Regions from separate parts of the Streptomyces sp. NPDC029674 genome, predicted to be linked through region 2. Evidence: riboswitches for the same ligand, from Rfam matches in the RefSeq annotation. Region 2 holds a riboswitch; each other region holds the start of a gene.
What was found. A riboswitch is a leader RNA that binds a small molecule or an ion and turns the genes downstream of it on or off. The one in region 2 is predicted to bind cobalamin.

Region 1 (4,882 bases), on a different contig from region 2:
CCAGCCGCTTGCCGAAGACGTGGCGCCAGTAGCGGCGGACGATGGGCAGATCCTCCGCGTACGCCACCAGGGGGACGCCGTGCAGCGCCGCGGGCCCGTCGGCGGCGAAACGCGCGGGCCCGCCGATCCGCTCGACCCAGGCCGCCGACGTGACCAGGACGAACTCCTCGTCGGCCAAGGGCACGGCGGCGAGGGCCCGGCCGCGCGGCCGGGTCGTGGCGATCAGCAGGTCGTGGCGGCCCGCACGCATCTCCTCCAGGAGCTCCTCCGTCAGTCCGGTCGCGATCCGCAGCAGCACCCCCTTCTCCACCAGAGGCGCGAGCCGGGGCAGCACACAGTGGGAGAGGAGCTCCGCGGGGCCCGCCACGTGCACCGGCTCGGCGGAACCGTCACCTCCGTGGCCCGCGACCTCCGCGAGGGCGTCCAGGGGGTCGATGACGCGGGACGCCAGCTCGTCCGCGAAGGGCGCGGGAGCGGCGCCGCGCGGCAGCCGCTCGAACAGTTCCCGGTCGAGCTGTCGCTCCAGGGCACGGATCTGCGCGGTGACCGTCGGCTGCGACAGGCCCAGGAGCCGCGCGGCCGCCGTGAAGGACCCGGAGCGGTAGACCGCCAGGAACGTGCGCAGCTGGTTCAGGTCCAGGGGCGCGGTGCCGTGCGCACCGCCCGGCGCCCCGGCCCCCGCCCCCGGGGGCCCCGCGTCAGCGTTCGTCTTTCCCATGCTCAGGAGCCTAAGGGCTGACCAGGGGGCGCACCTCGTCCGTGACGAAGCGGATGAATCCCTCGGGGTCCGGTTCATCCGCGGTGGGCTGCAGGACGACCGTGTCGGCGCCCGCCTCGGCGAGCCGCCGGACGGCTTTCGCCACGTCCTCGGCGTCCCCGGCGGCGCCGAGTGCGGCGACCCCGTCCAGGCCTTCGCGCCGCTGCTCGGCACGGAGCCGGGCCTCGGCGTCGGGCCCGGTCGCGGTGAGGAGGTAGACCACTACGGGGTGCGCCCCTTCGCGTCCGGCCGCCTCCCTTCCTTCCGCGATGAGTTGACGTGCCCGGCGCACCCCTTCCGGTGTCGTGCTCGCGTCCAGGATGGTGCCGTCGGCGGCCTCTCCGGTGAGCCGTACGGAGCGGGGGCCGCGCGCACCGGCGTAGACGGTGGGGGCCGACGCGGGCGGCCAGTCGAGCTTGACGCCGTCGAGGTGGACGTACCGCCCCCGAACCGTGACGCGTTCGCCGGCCAGCAGGGCGCGCATCGCGTCGAGGTGCTCGCGCAGCAGGGTCAGCGGTGACTCGGCCCGCGCGCCCACCTGCCCCATCCAGTCCTGTACCCCGTGCCCGACGCCGAGCATGACGCGGTCCGGGAAGAGCCGGTGCAGTGTGGCCGCCTCCATCGTGGTGAGGGCGGCGTTCCGCAGCGGCACGGGCAGCAGTCCGACGCCCACACGCAGCCGCTCGGACCAGGCGAGGGCGGCGGCCGCGCTCGCGATGCCGCTCTCCAGGAAGCAGTCCTCCCAGAGCCACAGCTCGTCGAGGCCCGCCTCCTCGGCCGTGCGCACCATGGCGCGCAGGCGCTCGGGGGGAAGCTGGGGACGGAACACCACGCCGAGAGTCGTCATGACGCCTTCCTATCTCGCTCCACGCCGACGATCAACAGCCTTTCCGTGTAAGGGTTGTCGTGCACAAGGGCGTTACATGAGAGTGATCGTCATGAGTCAGCCCACCGCCCAGGCCACCGATCAACCCGCCTCGCTCTCCACCCACGTCCGGAAGGCGGTCGAGGCCGACCTGCCCGAACTCGTGCGCCTGCGGGCCCTGCTCTTCGAGACCCTCGGCGGGGAGTACTTCAACCCCTCGCCCGGCGAGGACGACTGGCGCCACGAGCTCGCCCGCGTGCTGAAGGAACAGCTGACCGCGGACGCCGCGCGCATCCTCGTCGTGGACGGCGAGCACGGGCTCGCCGCCTGCGGCATCGGCACCGTCGAGCAGTGGTTCCCCGGCCCCCACAACCGCAACGGCCGGGTCGGCCACGTGATCGGCGTGGTCACCGACCCCGCGTACCGCCGACGCGGTCACAGCCGCGCGATCATGCGAGCCCTGCTCGACTGGTTCCGCGCGCAGGAGGCCTCGCGCGTCGACCTGTACGCATCCCCCGAGGGCGAACCGCTCTACCGGAACCTCGGCTTCGTCGACCATCCCGACCCGGCGCTGTACTGGCGCCCCTGATGGCCCATCGACGGCCGGGCCCGTAAGGTGACCCGTGCAGCTGGTTCGCCCCGTCCGCCAGACGGGAGCGTCGCAAGAGGGAACCCGGTGGGAATCCGGGACTGCCCCGCAGCGGTGAGCGGGAACGACCGCCGTCACACGCACTGGGACCGTAGAACGGTCCTGGGAAGCGACGGCCAGTAGGCGTCCTCCCCCGGGAGGATGTGCCCGCGAGTCCGAAGACCTGCCCGCTGTCCGCGCGCGAACCGTTTCGGGCGCGGATATTCCGGTGACCTCGAGGGCGGGTCGGCGCACACATCGGACGGACGACCGCGGCTTCCGCGCGAACCCGTACCGTCCGGTCAGTGCTTCCCTTCGCGCTCTCGTCCCGTCCCCGGGATCTCAGGGATTCATCTCGCGAAGGAGATCTCCGTGACCACCACACCCGCGGCCGCGACAGCACGGGCCACCGTGTACGGCTACCCCCGCCAGGGCGCGAACCGCGAACTGAAGAAGGCAATCGAGGGTTACTGGAAGGGCCGCGTCACCGCCGACGCCCTCCGTACCGCCGCCGCCGACCTCCGCCGCGCCAACTGGCGGGACCTCGCGGAGGCCGGCATCGGCGAAGTGCCGACCGGCGACTTCTCGTACTACGACCACGTCCTGGACACCACCGTCATGGTCGGCGCCGTCCCCGAGCGGCACCGCGCCGCGGTCGACGCGGACCCGCTCGACGGCTACTTCGCGATGGCGCGCGGCACGCAGGACGTGGCGCCGCTGGAGATGACGAAGTGGTTCGACACCAACTACCACTACCTGGTGCCCGAGTTGGGGCCGAGGACGGTGTTCGGCGCCGACTCCGGCAAGCAGGTCGGCGAGTTCAAGGAGGCGCGGGCGCTCGGTCTGCCGGCCCGGCCCGTCCTCGTCGGTCCCGTCACCTACCTGCTCCTGTCGAAGCCGGCGCCCGGGGTGGCCGCCGGCTTCGACCCGCTGACCCTCCTCGACCGGCTCCTGCCGGTGTACGCCGAGGTGCTCGCGGACCTGCGCGCGGCGGGCGCCGAGTGGGTCCAGCTCGATGAGCCCGCCCTCGTCCAGGACCGCACACCGGCCGAACTGAACGCCGCCGAGCGCGCCTACCGTGACCTGGGCGCCCTCACCGACCGCCCCAAGCTGCTCGTCGCCTCCTACTTCGACCGGCTCGGCGATGCCCTGCCGGTGCTCGCCAAGGCGCCGGTCGAAGGGCTCGCCCTCGACTTCACCGAGGCGGCCGCCGCCAACCTCGACGCGCTCGCGGCCGTGGGCGGACTGCCCGGCAAGCGGCTGGTCGCCGGTGTCGTCAACGGCCGCAACATCTGGGTCAACGACCTGGAGAAGTCGCTGGCCACGCTCGGCACCCTGCTCGGTCTCGCCGACCGGGTCGACGTCGCCGCCTCCTGCTCCCTCCTCCACGTCCCCATCGACACGGCCCTCGAACGGGACATCGAGCCGCAGATCCTGCGCTGGCTCGCCTTCGCCCGCCAGAAGACCACCGAGATCGTGACCCTCGCCCGGGGCCTGGCCAGGGGCACCCACACGATCTCCTCCCAACTCGCGGCGAACCGCGCCGACCTGGCATCGCGGGCGGCCTCCCCCATCACCCGGGATCCGGCCGTCCGCGCCCGCACCGGGGCCGTCACCGACGCCGACGCACGGCGCTCGCAGCCGTACCCGGAACGGACGGCGGCCCAGCGCGCCGCCCTCGGCCTCCCGCTGCTGCCCACGACGACCATCGGCTCCTTCCCGCAGACCGGGGAACTGCGGACGGCCCGCGCCGATCTGCGGGCCGGACGGATCGACGGCGCCGGGTACGAGGAGCGCATCAGGGCCGAGATCCAGGAGGTCGTCCGCTTCCAGGAGAAGGCGGGCATCGACGTCCTGGTGCACGGCGAGCCCGAGCGCAACGACATGGTGCAGTACTTCGCCGAACAGCTCACCGGCTACCTCGCCACACAGCACGGCTGGGTCCAGTCGTACGGCACCCGCTATGTGCGGCCGCCGATCCTCGCCGGTGACATCTCCCGGCCCGAGCCGATGACGGTGCGCTGGACGACGTACGCCCAGTCCCTGACCGGCCGTCCCGTCAAGGGCATGCTGACCGGCCCTGTCACCATGCTCGCCTGGTCCTTCGTCCGCGACGACCAGCCGCTCGGCGACACCGCCCGCCAGGTGGCGCTCGCCCTGCGCGACGAGGTGAACGACCTGGAGGCGGCCGGGACCCCGGTCATCCAGGTCGACGAGCCCGCGCTGCGCGAAACGCTGCCGCTGCGCGCCGCCGACCGCCCCGCCTACCTGGCCTGGGCCACCGAGTCGTTCCGCCTCACCACCAGTGGGGTGCGTCCGGACACGCAGATCCACACACACATGTGCTACGCCGAGTTCGGCGACATCGTGCAGGCGATCGACGACCTCGACGCCGACGTCATCAGCCTGGAGGCGGCCCGCTCCCACATGCAGGTCGCGCGCGAACTCGCCGCCCATGGGTATCCGCGCGAGGCGGGCCCGGGCGTGTACGACATCCACTCCCCGCGCGTGCCGAGCGCCGAGGAGGCGGCGGCGCTGCTGCGCAAGGGGCTCGACGCCATCCCGGCCGAACGGCTCTGGGTCAATCCCGACTGCGGCCTCAAGACGCGCGGCTGGCCCGAGACCCGTTCCT
Region 2 (4,882 bases):
TCCTCTCCGTCGAAGTCGCCAAGACGATCTCGGGCGGCATCGTCAACGAGGACGGCCTCAAGACAGAGGTCATATTCGCCGCGCTCGTCGGCGCGATTCTCTGGAACCTGCTCACCTGGCTGGTGGGCCTGCCCTCCAGCTCCTCGCACGCCCTCTTCGGCGGCCTCATCGGCGCCGCGGTCATGTCGATGGGCTGGTCGTCGATCAACGGCGGCACCGTCGTCACCAAGATCCTGATCCCTGCCCTCGCCGCGCCGCTCGTGGCGGGTCTCGCCGCGGCGCTGGCCACGCGCCTGACGTACCGGATCGGCCGCAACACCGACACCAAGGCCACCGCCAAGGGCTACCGCGCGGGCCAGATCGCCTCCGCGGGCCTCGTCTCGCTGGCCCACGGCACGAACGACGCACAGAAGACCATGGGCATCATCACGCTCGCCCTGGTCACCGGCGGCGTCCTGAACCCCGGCGCGAACCCCCCGATGTGGGTCATCGTCTCGGCCGGTGTGGCCATCGCCCTCGGCACCTACCTCGGTGGCTGGCGCATCATCCGCACCATGGGCAAGGGCCTCACCGACCTCCAGCCGCAGCAGGGCTTCGCCGCCCAGACCAGCGCCGCGACGGTCATCCTGGCCTCCTCGCACCTGGGCTTCTCGCTCTCCACCACCCAGTCCTGCTCCGGCGCCGTGATGGGCGCGGGCCTCGGCCGCAAGGGCGGCGTGGTCCGCTGGTCGACCGCGACCCGGATGTTCGTCGCCTGGGGTCTGACCCTGCCGGCCGCCGGCCTGGTCGGCGCGGGCGCCGAGTTCCTCACCAAGCAGGGCCCCTGGGGCGTCGCGGTCACCGCCGCGCTCCTGGTCGCGGGCTCGGCCGTCATCTGGGTGCTCTCGCGGCGCAACGCCGTCGACCACACCAACGTCACCGACGACGAGATCCGCTCCGACGACGCCACGGGCGCCGAGCCCGCGGGCGTCGTGACCACCGCGATCGCCGCCGTCACCCCGCCCCCGACGGGCGCGATGGCCGCCTCGACCGGCCCGGACGAGCCCCTCAAGGCCACCGTCGGAGCCCCGACCACCACCACGACCGGCGCCATGGCGGACCCCGCCCGGCCCGCGACGGTATAAGGACAGATCACCATGAGCATCGACTGGGCAGCTCTCGGCTCCGTCTTCGGAGTCAGCCTCGCGGTGACGGTGGCCCTGGTGGGCCTGTTCACCCTCGGCATCGTCGGCCTCTCGAAGCAGGAGACGGCGGCCACCTCGGGCGGCGGCTCCGCGACCGCGGCGCGCACCGGCGCGTACGCCTGCTTCGCGCTGTGCGCGGCGGCCGTGGCGTACGGGATCTATCTGATCGTCGCCTGACGAAGCGTTTTCGGGTGGGGTGCGGGACGCGCTGGCGCGTCCCGCGCCCCACCGTCGTGTGTGGGGCTCCGCACACTCTCCCGCCGCAGGTCAACGGCGAGTTGACGGGCATTCGCGGGGCGTGGTGGACTGCCGGGGCCAACTACGGCGGCAGAAGAGGAAGCCGGTGCGAATCCGGCGCGGTCCCGCCACTGTCACCGGGGAGAGACACTCCCCGCGAGCCAGGAACTCTCGCCACCGATCACGTCGAACCAGGGCGCGGACACCCTGAGTGAGGACATATCGCCATGCGCGGCCGCCCGTTGCCGGTTCCCTCCCTGAGTACGAGCTCCCTCCTCAGTGAAGCGACGGGCTGAGCCCATGAGTGCCGATCGCGACTTCGCGTACGGCGCCGCCGCCGGACTCCTCGGTGACCTGCTGCTCGGCGATCCCCGCCGCGGCCATCCGGTCGCCGCGTTCGGACGTGCCGCGGGCGCCGTCGAGCGGGTGCTGTGGCGCGACCACCGCGGGTGGGGCGCGCTGCACGCCGTGGTGTGCGCCGGGGGCGCGGCGGGCGCCGCCGCCCTCGCCTCCTCCCTCGTACGCCGGTCACGCGCCGGTTCGGTGGCGCTGACCGCCGCCGCGACCTGGGCCGTGGTCGGCGGGACCTCGCTCGGCCGGGAGGCGCGGGCCGTCGGCGGGGCGCTGGAGGCCGGCGACGTCGAGGTCGCGCGGGAGCGGCTGCCGCATCTGTGCGGGCGGGACCCGCAGGCGCTGGACGCCGACGGGATCGCGCGGGCCGTCGTGGAGTCCGTCGCCGAGAACACGTCCGACGCGGTGGTGGGGGCGCTCGTGTGGGGCGCCCTCGGCGGGGTGCCGGGGCTCGTCGCCTTCCGCGCCGTGAACACGCTGGACGCCATGGTCGGGCACAAGTCGTCCCGGTACCGGCGCTACGGGTGGGCCTCCGCCCGGCTCGACGACGTCTTCGGGTGGCCGGGGGCGCGGCTCACCGCCGTGCTCGCGGCGGTCGCCGGGGACTCGGGGCGGGGCGCGCTGAGCGCCTGGCGTACGGACGCGGCGAAGCACCCCAGTCCGAACGCCGGGCCCGTCGAGGCCGCCTTCGCCGGGGCGTTGGGGGTCCGGCTCGGGGGGACGCTCTCGTACGGCGGACGGATCGAGCACCGGCCCGTGCTGAACGGGGGCGGGCGTGACGTGCGCGTAGAAGACATCGAGCGGGCCGTGAAGCTGTCCCGGCGGGTGAGCTGGCTTGCTCTCGGCGTCGCGGTCGCCGCCCGCCGGACACTGCGGTCGGCAAGGTCGCGGTCGGCCAAGTCAGGGAGAGACGTATGAGCGGTGGACTGCTGGTCGCCGGAACCACCTCCGACGCCGGGAAGAGCGTCGTCACCGCCGGCATCTGCCGGTGGCTGACCCGCAAGGGCGTGTCCGTCGCGCCGTTCAAGGCGCAGAACATGTCCCTCAACTCCTTCGTCACCCGCGAGGGCGCCGAGATCGGCCGTGCGCAGGCCATGCAGGCGCAGGCCGCCCGCGTCGAGCCGAGCGCGCTGATGAACCCCGTGCTGCTCAAGCCCGGCGGTGACCGCTCCAGCCAGGTCGTGCTCATGGGCAAGCCGGTGGGCGAGATGAGCGCGCGCGGCTACCACGGGGGGCGCCAGGCCGCACTGCTGGAGACCGTCGTGGGATGCCTGGAGGAGCTCCGGGGCAGCTATGACGCCGTGATCTGTGAGGGCGCGGGGAGTCCCGCCGAGATCAACCTGCGGCGCACCGACATCGTCAACATGGGCATCGCGCGCGCCGCCCGCTTCCCCGTCCTGGTGGTCGGGGACATCGACCGGGGCGGGGTGTTCGCGTCGTTCTTCGGGACGACGGCGCTGCTGAGCGCGGCCGACCAGGAGCTCGTCGCGGGCTACCTGGTGAACAAGTTCCGCGGGGACGTCTCCCTCCTCGAACCCGGGCTCGACATGCTGCTCGGGCTCACCGGGCGGCGCACGTACGGCGTGCTGCCGTTCCAGCACGGGCTGGGCATCGACGAGGAGGACGGCCTGCGGGTCTCCCTGCGGGGCGCGGTCCGGGAGTCCGTGGTGGCGCCGCCGGTCGGTGAGGACGTGCTGCGGGTCGCCGTGTGCGCCGTACCGCTGATGTCGAACTTCACGGACGTGGACGCGCTGGCCGCCGAGCCCGGTGTCGTCGTGCGGTTCGTGGACCGGGCGGAGGAGCTCGTCGACGCGGACCTCGTGGTCGTACCGGGCACGCGCGGGACCGTGAAGGCGTTGCGGTGGCTGCGTGAGCGCGGGCTCGCGGACGCCCTCGCGCGCCGGGCCGCCGAGGGGCGGCCCGTGCTCGGGATCTGCGGCGGCTTCCAGGTCCTCGGCGAGCACATCGAGGACGACGTGGAGTCGAAGGCCGGATCCGTCGACGGGCTGGGGCTGCTGCCGGTGCGGGTGCGGTTCGCCCGGGAGAAGACCCTCGCCCGGCCGGTGGGCGAGGCCCTCGGGGAGCCGGTCGAGGGGTACGAGATCCATCACGGCGTCGCCGAGGTGGCGGGCGGCGAACCCTTCCTGGACGGCTGCCGGGTCGGCGAGGTGTGGGGCACGCACTGGCACGGGTCGCTGGAGAGCGACGCGTTCCGGCGCCGGTTCCTCACCGAGGTCGCCCGCGCGGCGGGCCGCCGCTTCGTGCCCGCCCCCGACACCAGCTTCGGCGCGCTGCGCGAGGAGCAGCTCGACCTGCTCGGCGACCTGATCGAACACCACGCGGACACGGACGCGCTGCTGGGCCTGATCGAGAACGGCGTGCCGGGGGGCCTGCCGTTCATCGCGCCGGGCGCGCCGTCATGAGCGCCCCTGTGAAGGCCCACGTGAGCACCGCCACGCACCACCGCATCAAGGAGGCTCTGTGAGTACCCCGTATCCGTTCACCGCCCTCGTCGGGCAGGACGACCTGCGGCTCGCGCTCTTGCTGAACGCCGTATCGCCCGCCGTCGGCGGCGTGCTCGTGCGGGGAGAGAAGGGCACCGCCAAGTCCACCGCCGTGCGTGCGCTCTCCGCGCTCCTTCCGGAGGTCCCGGTCGTCGCCGGGTGCCGCTTCTCGTGCGACCCGGCCGCGCCCGACCCGAACTGCCCCGACGGCCCGCACGAGGCGGGCGGCGCCACCGCGCGCCCCGCGCGCATGGTCGAGCTGCCCGTCGGCGCGTCCGAGGACCGGCTCGTCGGCGCCCTCGACATCGAGCGGGCGCTCGCGGAGGGCGTGAAGGCCTTCGAGCCCGGACTGCTCGCCGACGCGCACCGCGGCATCCTGTACGTGGACGAGGTCAACCTGCTCCACGACCACCTGGTCGACCTGCTCCTGGACGCCGCCGCGATGGGCGCCTCGTACGTCGAGCGCGAGGGCGTCTCCGTGCGGCACGCCGCGCGGTTCCTGCTCGTCGGCACGATGAACCCCGAAGAGGGCGAGCTGCGGCCGCAGTTGCTCGACCGGTTCGGTCTGACCGTCGAGGTGGCCGCGTCCCGCGAGACCGACCAGCG
Region 3 (4,882 bases), on a different contig from region 2:
CGGTGCGCCGCCGCAGCAGCCACAGGAAGAACGGGCCGCCGGTCAGCGCGGTGAGCACGCCGACGGGGATGTCCTGCGGCGCGGCGACGGTGCGTGCGGCGAGGTCGGCGACGACCAGGAACACCGCTCCCATCAGCGCCACCACGGGGAGCAGCGCCCGGTGCGCGGCGCCGACGAGCATGCGGGCGGCGTGCGGCACCATCAGGCCGACGAAGCCGATGGCTCCGCTGTACGCGACGAGGACGCCGGTCAGGAGCGAGGCGAGGACGAAGACGCCGGCGCGGAAACGCGTGGCGTCCAGGCCGAGGACGGTGGCGCCCTCCTCGCCGGCGAGGAGCAGGTCGAGGGGGCGGGCCATGGTCATCAGGAGGGCCGTGCCGAGGACGAGGGTGGCGCAGGGCAGGGCGAGCATGTCCCAGCGGGCGCTGCCGAGGCCGCCGAGCGTCCAGTAGAGGACTTCTTGGAGGTGGTCCGCGCTGTCGGCGGTGACCAGGATGAGGCTGGTCAGCGCGGTCAGGATGTACGAGACGGCGACGCCCGCGAGGATCAGGCGCCCGGTGGCGAAACCGCCGCCACCGCTGCGGGCCAGGGTGTAGACGAGGATCAGGGAGAGCAGCGCGCCCGCGAAGGAGGCGGCCGGGATCGTGACGGTGGTGGACAGGGCCGCGCCGAGGCCGAAGACGCCGCCGAGGACGATCGCGCAGACCGCGCCGACGGAGGCGCCCGAGGAGACGCCGAGGAGGAACGGGTCGGCGAGGGGGTTGCGGACGAGGGCCTGGAGGACGGTGCCGATGACCGCGAGTCCGGCCCCCACGGTCGCCCCGAGCAGGACCCTGGGCAGGCGGACGTCGAGGACGATCGTCCGGAACGGGGAGGGTTCCGCCCGCCCCGTCAGGATCTGCAGGACGTCGGCCGTGGGGATGCGGACGGAGCCGAGGGCGAGACCGGCCACGAGCGCGACCGCGAGTGCCGCACAGAGCGTGGCCACGAGCGTGGCGCGGCGCAGGCGCTTCACAGCTGCGCCGCCAGCTTCCTCACCGCCTCGGGTGCTCGTACTCCCGTGACCATGTCGGAGAGCGGCAGGACCGCGAAGCGCTTGTTCTTGACGGCCGGGACGTCCTGGAGGGCCGGGTCCTCCAGGAGGCGCTTCTTCTTCTGGGCGACCGTCGTGGCGCCGTAGTCGAGGATCAGGATGGTGTCGGGCTTGCGCTCGACGACCTTCTCCCAGGACGCGTCGCTGAAGGACTTGTCCACGTCGCCGAAGACGTTGCGGCCGCCCGCCCGCGCGATGATGTCGTTGCCGATGCCGCGGCCGCCCGCCGTGAAGGCCGTCTTGTCGCCGCTGTCGTAGACGAAGACGGAGAGCGGCTTCCGGCCCTTCGCCTTCTTCGCTGTGGCGGCCAGTTCGCGCTTCGCCCCGCTCACCCACTTCTCGGCGCGCCCGCGCACGCCGAAGGTGGAGCCGACCTCGCGGACCTCCCGGTAGACGTCGTCCATGGAGACGGACTTCTTGGCGCAGCCCTCTACGTTGAGGCGGCTGTCGATGCCGGACTTGGCGAGCGCGGAGCGGCTGCGGCCGTCGCCGGCGAGGAAGGCGCTGGCGTATCCGCCGTAGACGAAGTCGGGGTTGGCGGAGAGCAGCTTCTCGTAGGAGGGGTACTCCTTGGCGAGCACGGGGATCGAGTCGTAGGCCTTCTCATACTTCGGGAGGACCTTGTCGTCGAGGTAGGCGGTGCCCGCGATGTGGTCCTTGAGGCCGAGTTCCAGCATCACTTCGGTGGTGTGCTGGTTCATGGTGACGGCGCGCTTCGGCGGTGCGTCGTACGTCGTCTTCACGCCGCAGTTGGTGACGGTGTACGGGAATCCGGCGGCCTTGGCGGCGGGCTTCGCGTCACCGCCGGAGTCCGTCGAGGAGCACGCGGCGAGCGGGACGAGCAGGGCCGCGGCGGCCAGGACACGTATCGGGCGGGACATGGCTGAGCTGCCTCCTCCAGGGGATTTCCGCGTCCCCTGCGTCGTGTGGAGGAAGGCGGCAGGTCAGTTCCTGACTCCCCCGCCCCGGCCGGGGTGGGGTCACAGTGGCGGGACCGTGCCGGGTTCGCACCGGCTTCCTGGGTCCTGCCGCCTTCATGAGTAAAGCTCAGTATGCCTGTACGACCTTTACCTCTTCCTCGGTGACCTCGCCGTCGACGATCCGGTACGAGCGGAACTGGAAGGGGCCCGCGTCGTCGGTGTCGGCCGTGGAGACCAGGACGTAGTGGGCGCCGGGCTCGTTGGCGTACGTGATGTCGGTGCGCGAGGGGTAGGCCTCGGTCGCGGTGTGCGAGTGGTAGATGATCACCGGCTCCTCGTCGCGGTCGTCGAGATCGCGGTAGAGCTTGAGCAGGTCGCCCGAGTCGAACTCGTAGAACGTGGGCGAGCGCGCGGCGTTCAGCATCGGGATGAACCGCTCGGGGCGGCCGGTGCCCGCCGGGCCCGCGACCATGCCGCACGCCTCGTCGGGGTGGTCCTGGCGCGCGTGCGCGACGATCTGGTCGTGGAGGGCCTGGGTGATGGTCAGCATGGCGTCAGGATAAGCAGAGGGGCACGTACGTACCGGAATGTGGTACGTACGTGCCCGAATGCTGGACAGCGGCCTTGGGGAGCCGGTCAGTCCTTGGAGACGCGGTCGCCGGCGCTCTCCTCGGAGAGGCCGATCTTCCGCTTGTTGAAGGCCGCGGCCTGCGGGTTGCGGCTCTTCAGGACCAGGTAGGAGATACCGAGGATCGCGGCCCACACCGGAGCGGCGTACAGCGAGATCCGCGCGTCCTTGTCGACGCCCATCATCACGATGACCATGCCGATGAAGAGCAGGGCGAACCAGCTGGTGTACGGGGCGCCCGGGGCCCGGAAGGTGGACTGCGGCAGCTCGCCGCGGTCGGCCTTGCGGCGGTAGCGGATCTGGCAGGCCAGGATCATGATCCAGGCCCACATGCCGGAGATGGTGGCGAAGGAGACGACGTAGTTGAACGCCTCGCCCGGCCACTGGTAGTTGATCCAGACGCCGACCAGCATGAACGCGGCGGAGGCCGTGGTGCCGATCAGCGGCAGGCCGTTCTTCGTGAGCTTGGTGAAGAACTTCGGGCCCTGGCCGTTGAGCGCGAGGTCGCGCAGCATGCGGCCGGTGGAGTACATGCCGGAGTTGCAGGAGGAGAGGGCGGCGGTGAGGACCACGAAGTTGACGATCGCGGCGCCGACGCCGAGGCCCATCTTCTCGAAGGCGGCGACGAACGGCGAGACGCCGGGCTGGAAGTGCGTCCACGGCACGACCGACAGGATCATGATCAGCGCGCCGACGTAGAAGACGGCGATGCGCCACGGCACGGTGTTGATGGCCTTGGGCAGGACGGTCTTCGGGTCCTTGGACTCGCCCGCGGTGACGCCGACGAGCTCGACGGCGAGGAAGGCGAACATCACGATCTGGAGCGTCATCAGCGTGGAGCCGATGCCGTTCGGGAAGAAGCCGCCCTGGTTCCACAGGTGGGCCACGGTGGCGGTGTCACCGGCGTCGGAGAAGCCGATGGTGAGGATGCCGACGCAGATCAGGATCATGCCGATGATGGCGGTGACCTTGACCATCGAGAACCAGAACTCCAGCTCACCGAAGAGCTTCACGGAGATGAGGTTCGCGCCGTACAGGATGACGGTGAAGACCAGCGCGTACGCCCATTGCGGTACGGAGCCGTGTGTCCAGTACTGCATGTACTGGGCGGCCGCTGTCACTTCCGTGATGCCGGTGACGACCCAGAAGAGCCAGTACGTCCAGCCGGTCACGAACCCGAAGAAGGGGCCCATGAACTCACGGGCGTACTCCGAGAAGGAGCCGGACACGGGCCGGTACATGAGGAGCTCGCCGAGCGCCCGCATGATGAAGAAGATGACGAGGCCCGCGATGGCGTACGCCAGGATGAGGCTGGGGCCGGCCTTGTGAATGGCCTTGCCCGCGCCGAGGAACAGGCCGGTGCCGATGGCACCGCCGATCGCGATCATCTGGATCTGCCGGGCTCCGAGCCCGCGCTGGTAGCCCTCGCCGGACGAGCCGTCCTGCGCGACACCGTTGCCGCCGTGCTCGTCGTGGTGCTCTTCGACCTGCACTGAGGTCATGGTGACGCCTTTCTCCATGCTGATCCGCGCCCGCACATCTGCGTTGTGGCTGCGGATCAGGTCCTGATCCCCCCGGATACGAATGGAGTGCTACCGGCGGTCTGCCGGCTCGAGCGCCCTCGGCGACATGGGTGGCGTAGCCGAGTGGTCGTGAAGATTTATCACGGTGGCAACAGTGAGGGAATGAGCCACCTGTGGCACACGCCACAAGAAGAAGCGGACAAACTTCACCCGAAGCCGCAAAAGCGGACAATGAAGTGACGGGATCGTTATCCGGATTTGAGGATCCGCTGAGCGAACAGTCCGTCGGATGAACAGAACCTGTCCACTACAACAAATTTCGCTGTCGTCTGCACGGATTTCTGCCCGGAATCAGTCCAGCAACGTCCCGACCAGCGTCTCCTGCAGTCCGCCGAGCCAGAGGTAGGCCATCACCATCGGCTTGCGGGGGTCGGAGTCCGGCAGCCGGTAGAGCAGATCGGCGTCGTCTTCGTCGCTGACCTCCAGGCGCGTGCCGATCGCCAGGCGGAGGTCGTTGAGGGCTCCCAGCCAGTGCCGGGACTCCTCGACCGACAGTTTCAGGACAGCTCCGCCCTCGCCGGACGACGTCATCGAGTCGAGCGAACGGATCACGGCCAGGGCGTCGTCGCGCTTCTTGGCCCGCAGGTCGTTCTCCGTGAAGCGGCGGAATTCCGCCGAATACGCCCGGAGTTCGTCCGCGTCGGCCGCGCTGTCCTCG
Region 4 (4,882 bases), on a different contig from region 2:
GGTACGGCGGGTGGCCCGGACCGTTGTCGCAGCCTGCAAGGCGTCTCCGGTGCCGCAGGTCTACCTCCGGGGGCCATGGGGCCACCCCCGGACGTCCCGCGTGGCCCCGCCGCCAGCGGCGACATTCGCACCGGCAACCGCCCTGCGCCCCGGATCTGCCGAGCCGCGCACCCGTCGGAGAGAATCATGCGCATGGCAGCACTGAGCGAGATCCTCCCCCTGGAAGCCGTGCTCCTCGACGCCCCGGCGGCCGACTGGCGCGCGGCCGTCCGGCACGCCGGTGGCCTGATGGCCGCCACGGGCGCCGCCACGGACAGGTACACCGCGGAAATGATCGAGAACGTCGAGGAGAACGGGCCCTACATCGTCATCGCGCCAGGGCTCGCCTTCGCACACGCCAGACCCTCGCCCGCCGTCCTGCGCACCGGCATGTCCTGGGTGCGCCTCGCGGACCCCGTCGAGTTCGGGCACGAGGCGAACGACCCGGTCGAGTTGGTCGTCGGCCTCGCCGCGCGGGACGCCGCCGAACACACCGCGGCGATGGGCGCGCTCGCCCGGCTGCTCGCCGACCCCGAGACGGCACGCGCCCTGCGCGAGGCACCCACTCCACGGGCGGTGCACGCGATCCTCGGCGGCGGTGGCGGTGGTGGCGGCGCGGCTGTTCGGCCGGGGCCGAGTGAGGAGGCGGCGCGCGGCGGGGATCGGCGCGGCGACGACCTGCACAGGATCCTGACCGTGTGCGGCAACGGCGTCGGCACGAGCCTGTTTCTCAAGCAGACCGTCGAGGGCGTCCTGGACCGCTGGGGATGGAGCCGTTACGTCACCGTCGAGGCGACGGACACCATCTCGGCCAGGGGCCGGGCGGACGAGGCCGTCGCCATCCTCACCTCGCGGGAGATCGCGAGGACGCTCGGCGACGTGGGGATCCCGGTGAAGGTCGTCGAGGACTTCACCAGCGCGGCGGAGGCCGACCGCGTGCTCAGGGACACGTACGACGTCTGACCCGTACCGGGCAAGGAGAAAGAACCACCATGGACTGGCTCGTGTCGACCGCCGAGTTTCTCGTCGACGAGATCCTCAGCCAACCCGCCTACCTCATCGGCCTCATCACGGCCGCGGGCCTGATCGCCCTGCGGAAGCCCGCCGGGCAGATCGTCGGGGGAGCCATCAAGGCGACACTCGGCTTCCTGCTGATCGGGGCGGGCGCGACACTCGTCGTCGGCGCCCTCGCCCCGCTCGGCGACATGATCCAGGGCGCCACCGGGGCGCACGGCGTGATCCCCACCAATGAGGCCATCGTCGGCATCGCACAGGAGCAGTACGGCGCCCGCGTCGCCTGGCTGATGATCCTCGGCTTCGCGGTCAGCCTGCTCCTCGCCCGCTTCACTCCGCTGCGGTACGTCTTCCTGACTGGTCATCACATGCTGTTCATGGCAACGCTGTTGACGATGGTCCTTGCCGTCGCGGGCCGGTCGTCGTGGGTCGTGGTCGTCGTCGGCGGCGTACTGCTCGGCATCCTGCTGGTGTCCCTGCCCGCCTTCGCGCACCCCTGGACCAAGCGCGTCACCGGCAACGACAGCGTCGCCATCGGCCACTTCGGGACGGCCGGGTACATCGCGGCGGGCGCGACCGGACAGTTGGTGGGCCGCCGCAGCCGCAGCACGGAGGAGATGAACCTCCCCGAAGGGCTGCGCTTCCTGCGCGACTCGATGGTCGCGACCGCCCTGTCCATGGTCCTGATCTACCTCATCATGTCGCTGGTCTTCCTCGGGAAGGCCGGCAAGGAGGAGGCGTTCAAGGCCTTCGGCGAGAGCGGCGCGGCGGGTGCGAGCGGCGTCGGCGACTACGTCATGCAGTCCGTCATGCAGGGCCTGCAGTTCGGCATCGCCGTCGCCGTGATCCTCTTCGGCGTCCGCACGATCCTCGGCGAACTCGTCCCCGCCTTCCAGGGCATCGCCCGGAGACTCGTGCCCGGCGCGGTGCCCTCCCTCGACGCGCCCATCGTCTTCCCGTACGCGCAGAACGCCGTCCTCGTCGGCTTCATCTGCAGCTTCGTCGGCGGCCTCGTCAGCCTCGGCCTGCTCGCCTGGATCTTCCACCCGGCCTTCGGGCTCGCCCTCGTGCTGCCCGGCCTGGTCCCGCACTTCTTCACCGGCGGCGCGGCCGGTGTCTACGGCAACGCGACCGGCGGCCGCCGCGGCGCGGCACTCGGCGCCTTCGTCAACGGCGTCCTCATCACCTTCCTGCCCGCGCTGCTCCTGAAGGTCCTCGGCGCCTTCGGCGAGGAGAACACGACCTTCGGCGACGCCGACTTCGGCTGGTTCGGCACGCTCGTCGGCTACGCGGCCAAGACGGGGGAGACCGGCGGAATCGTCCTGATGCTGCTGATCGGCGCGGCCGTCCTGCTCGGCGCGATCGTCGTCCAGAAGCGGGTCGTGGAGACCGGCTGGGACCCCGGCGCCCACCGCGACGCGCTGCTGCCGCCGAACGACGTGGCCCGCACCCCGGCCGCCGACACGGCCTCCGGGGACTCCGCGCCCGCGTACGCGAAGATCGCAGCCCCGCGCGGAGCGCCGAAGCCCCCTCCGCCGCCCGGCCGGGCCTAGAACGGCCGGAAATATCGGGTGGGGGCCGCAGGGAGCCGCCTGCCATGATGCCGATCATGAGCAGCGATCTGCGGCGGAGGTACGCCGCGTACCGATGGACTTCCGCGACGGACGGCGCATCGGCCGCCGAGGTGCACCACCTCACCGGAGCCGGAGCCGGAGCCGCCGAACCCGAGTTGTACGTGAAGACGGCCCCCGTCCCCCACGACGGCTCGCCCTCCGAACTCGCGGGCGAGGCCGACCGCCTCGCCTGGCTGGCCGGCCGGGGCATCCCCGTGCCGCGCATCGTCGAGCGCGGCGCCGACGACCGCCTGGCGTGGCTGGTGACCGAGGCGGTGCCCGGCAGGCCGGCCGCCGACGAGTGGCCTCCGGAACAGCGGTTCGCGGTGGCGGAATCGCTCGCCGACCTCGCCGCGGCCCTGCACGGACTGCCCCTGGCGGACTGCCCGTTCGACCGCGGCCTGACGGTCACCATGGAGCAGGCCGCACGCAACGTCGCCGACGATCTCATCGACCTGGACGACCTCGACGACGAACGCGCCGGCTGGTCCGGGCAGCACCTCCTCGACGAACTGCACCGCACCCGCCCGGCGGCGGAGGACCCGGTGGTCGCCCACGGCGACCTCACCCCGGAGAACGTCCTGCTCGACCCGACGACCTGCCGCGTCACCGGAGTCATCGACGTCGTCCGGCTCGGCCGGGCGGACCGGCACACCGACCTCGCCATTGCGCTGCGGGAGCTGACGCACGAGGAGGACCCCTGGTTCGGACCGGCGCACGCCGAACGGTTCCTGCGGCGGTACGAGGAGCGGACGGCAGCCGGGGCCGACGTGATCGACGACCGGAAGCTGGCCTTCTACCGGCTGCTCGACGAGTTCTTCTGACCGGGCGGGCCGGACGGCCGGGCGGCCTCTGAGCAGGGGCGTACGCGGTGGTGGTGTGCGCTCGGGTGTGCCACCGCCGTGACCGCCGTGCAAGTTGTCAGGCAGATCAGTTGCGCACTAGTGTCACCACGCCTTGGTGCTCGGGAAATCCGGTGTGATGCCGGTGCGGCCCTCGCCACTGTGATCGGGAAGTCCGGCTCCAGCCCTCGCGGCAGCCACTGGGTACGCACGTACCCGGGAAGGCGGAGTCCGGTCGGTACGACCCGTCAGCCAGGAGACCGGCCAAGGCACGTTGTCCATCCACGAGGTGCTGGAGAGGGTCTGCTGAGCCATGCACATAGCCGAGGGTTTCCTCCCGCCGGCGCACGCGATCGCCTGGGGCGTAGCGTCCGCGCCGTTCGTCGTCCACGGAGTCCGCTCCCTGACCCGTGAGGTCAAGGAACACCCGGAGAGCACGCTGCTCCTCGGCGCCTCCGGGGCCTTCACGTTTGTCCTTTCCGCGTTGAAAATCCCTTCGGTGACGGGCAGTTGCTCGCATCCGACGGGGACCGGGCTCGGGGCGATCCTGTTCCGGCCGCCGATCATGACGGTGCTCGGCACCATCACCCTGCTCTTCCAGGCGCTGCTGCTCGCCCACGGCGGACTCACCACCCTGGGCGCCAACGTCTTCTCCATGGCGATCATCGGCCCCTGGGCGGGCTACGCGGTCTACCGGCTCCTCAGGCGGTACGACGTGCCGCTCATGGTCACCGTGTTCTTCGGGGCGTTCGTCGCCGACCTGACCACGTACTGCGTCACCAGCGTCCAGCTGGCCCTGGCGTTCCCCGACCCCGGCAGCGGGTTCCTGGGCGCCCTGGGCAAGTTCGGCGGCATCTTCGCCGTCACCCAGATTCCCCTCGCGGTCAGCGAAGGCCTGCTCACCGTCCTGGTGATGCGCCTGCTCGTGCAGTCGAGCAAGGGCGAGCTCACCCGCCTCGGCGTACTGCCGCAGCGCAAGGGGACCACCACGACGACCGAGACGCAGACGGGGGCCAGTGCCTGATGAGCCGGAACGCGAAGATCAACACACTGCTGCTCCTCATCGTCGCCGCGCTCGCGGTGCTGCCCCTGGCGCTCGGCCTCGGCGACGACGAGGAAGAGCCGTTCGCGGGGGCCGACGCCCAGGCCGAGACGGCGATCACCGAGCTGAAGCCGGACTACGAACCGTGGTTCTCGCCGCTGTACGAACCCCCGTCCGGCGAGGTCGAGTCGGCACTCTTCGCCCTCCAGGCGGCCATCGGCGCGGGCGTCCTCGCGTACTACTTCGGGCTGCGCAAGGGACGCCGCCAGGGCGCGGAACAGGCACGCGCCGAGCAGGCACGCGCGGAACAGGCGCGGGCGGAAGAAGTGCCG

Region 1: it holds a riboswitch for cobalamin, as region 2 does, so the genes downstream of both, metE (5-methyltetrahydropteroyltriglutamate--homocysteine S-methyltransferase) here and ACI2L3_RS36905 (cobalamin biosynthesis protein) in region 2, are expected to answer to the same signal.
Region 3: it holds a riboswitch for cobalamin, as region 2 does, so the genes downstream of both, ACI2L3_RS03700 (ABC transporter substrate-binding protein) here and ACI2L3_RS36905 (cobalamin biosynthesis protein) in region 2, are expected to answer to the same signal.
Region 4: it holds a riboswitch for cobalamin, as region 2 does, so the genes downstream of both, ACI2L3_RS28575 (energy-coupling factor ABC transporter permease) here and ACI2L3_RS36905 (cobalamin biosynthesis protein) in region 2, are expected to answer to the same signal.

The regions. Positions count from the first base shown of each region.
Region 1 is NZ_JBJDPY010000004.1:128,022-132,903, reverse strand. It holds gene ACI2L3_RS11045 (LysR family transcriptional regulator) at 1-718, opposite strand, end outside; gene ACI2L3_RS11040 (LLM class flavin-dependent oxidoreductase) at 729-1,604, opposite strand; gene ACI2L3_RS11035 (GNAT family N-acetyltransferase) at 1,696-2,211, shown strand; cobalamin riboswitch at 2,236-2,457, shown strand; gene metE (5-methyltetrahydropteroyltriglutamate--homocysteine S-methyltransferase) at 2,623-4,882, shown strand, end outside.
Region 2 is NZ_JBJDPY010000026.1:12,168-17,049, reverse strand. It holds gene ACI2L3_RS36915 (anion permease) at 1-1,124, shown strand, start outside; gene ACI2L3_RS36910 (hypothetical protein) at 1,137-1,361, shown strand; cobalamin riboswitch at 1,469-1,613, shown strand; gene ACI2L3_RS36905 (cobalamin biosynthesis protein) at 1,722-2,690, shown strand; gene ACI2L3_RS36900 (cobyric acid synthase) at 2,687-4,195, shown strand; gene ACI2L3_RS36895 (putative cobaltochelatase) at 4,254-4,882, shown strand, end outside.
Region 3 is NZ_JBJDPY010000001.1:832,444-837,325, forward strand. It holds gene ACI2L3_RS03695 (FecCD family ABC transporter permease) at 1-1,015, opposite strand, end outside; gene ACI2L3_RS03700 (ABC transporter substrate-binding protein) at 1,012-1,974, opposite strand; cobalamin riboswitch at 2,018-2,168, opposite strand; gene ACI2L3_RS03705 (M67 family metallopeptidase) at 2,141-2,563, opposite strand; gene ACI2L3_RS03710 (amino acid permease) at 2,650-4,143, opposite strand; gene ACI2L3_RS03715 (DUF2017 domain-containing protein) at 4,516-4,882, opposite strand, start outside.
Region 4 is NZ_JBJDPY010000013.1:108,169-113,050, forward strand. It holds gene ACI2L3_RS28560 (PTS sugar transporter subunit IIA) at 193-1,002, shown strand; gene ACI2L3_RS28565 (PTS ascorbate transporter subunit IIC) at 1,032-2,606, shown strand; gene ACI2L3_RS28570 (APH(3') family aminoglycoside O-phosphotransferase) at 2,660-3,490, shown strand; cobalamin riboswitch at 3,608-3,792, shown strand; gene ACI2L3_RS28575 (energy-coupling factor ABC transporter permease) at 3,822-4,532, shown strand; gene ACI2L3_RS28580 (energy-coupling factor ABC transporter substrate-binding protein) at 4,532-4,882, shown strand, end outside.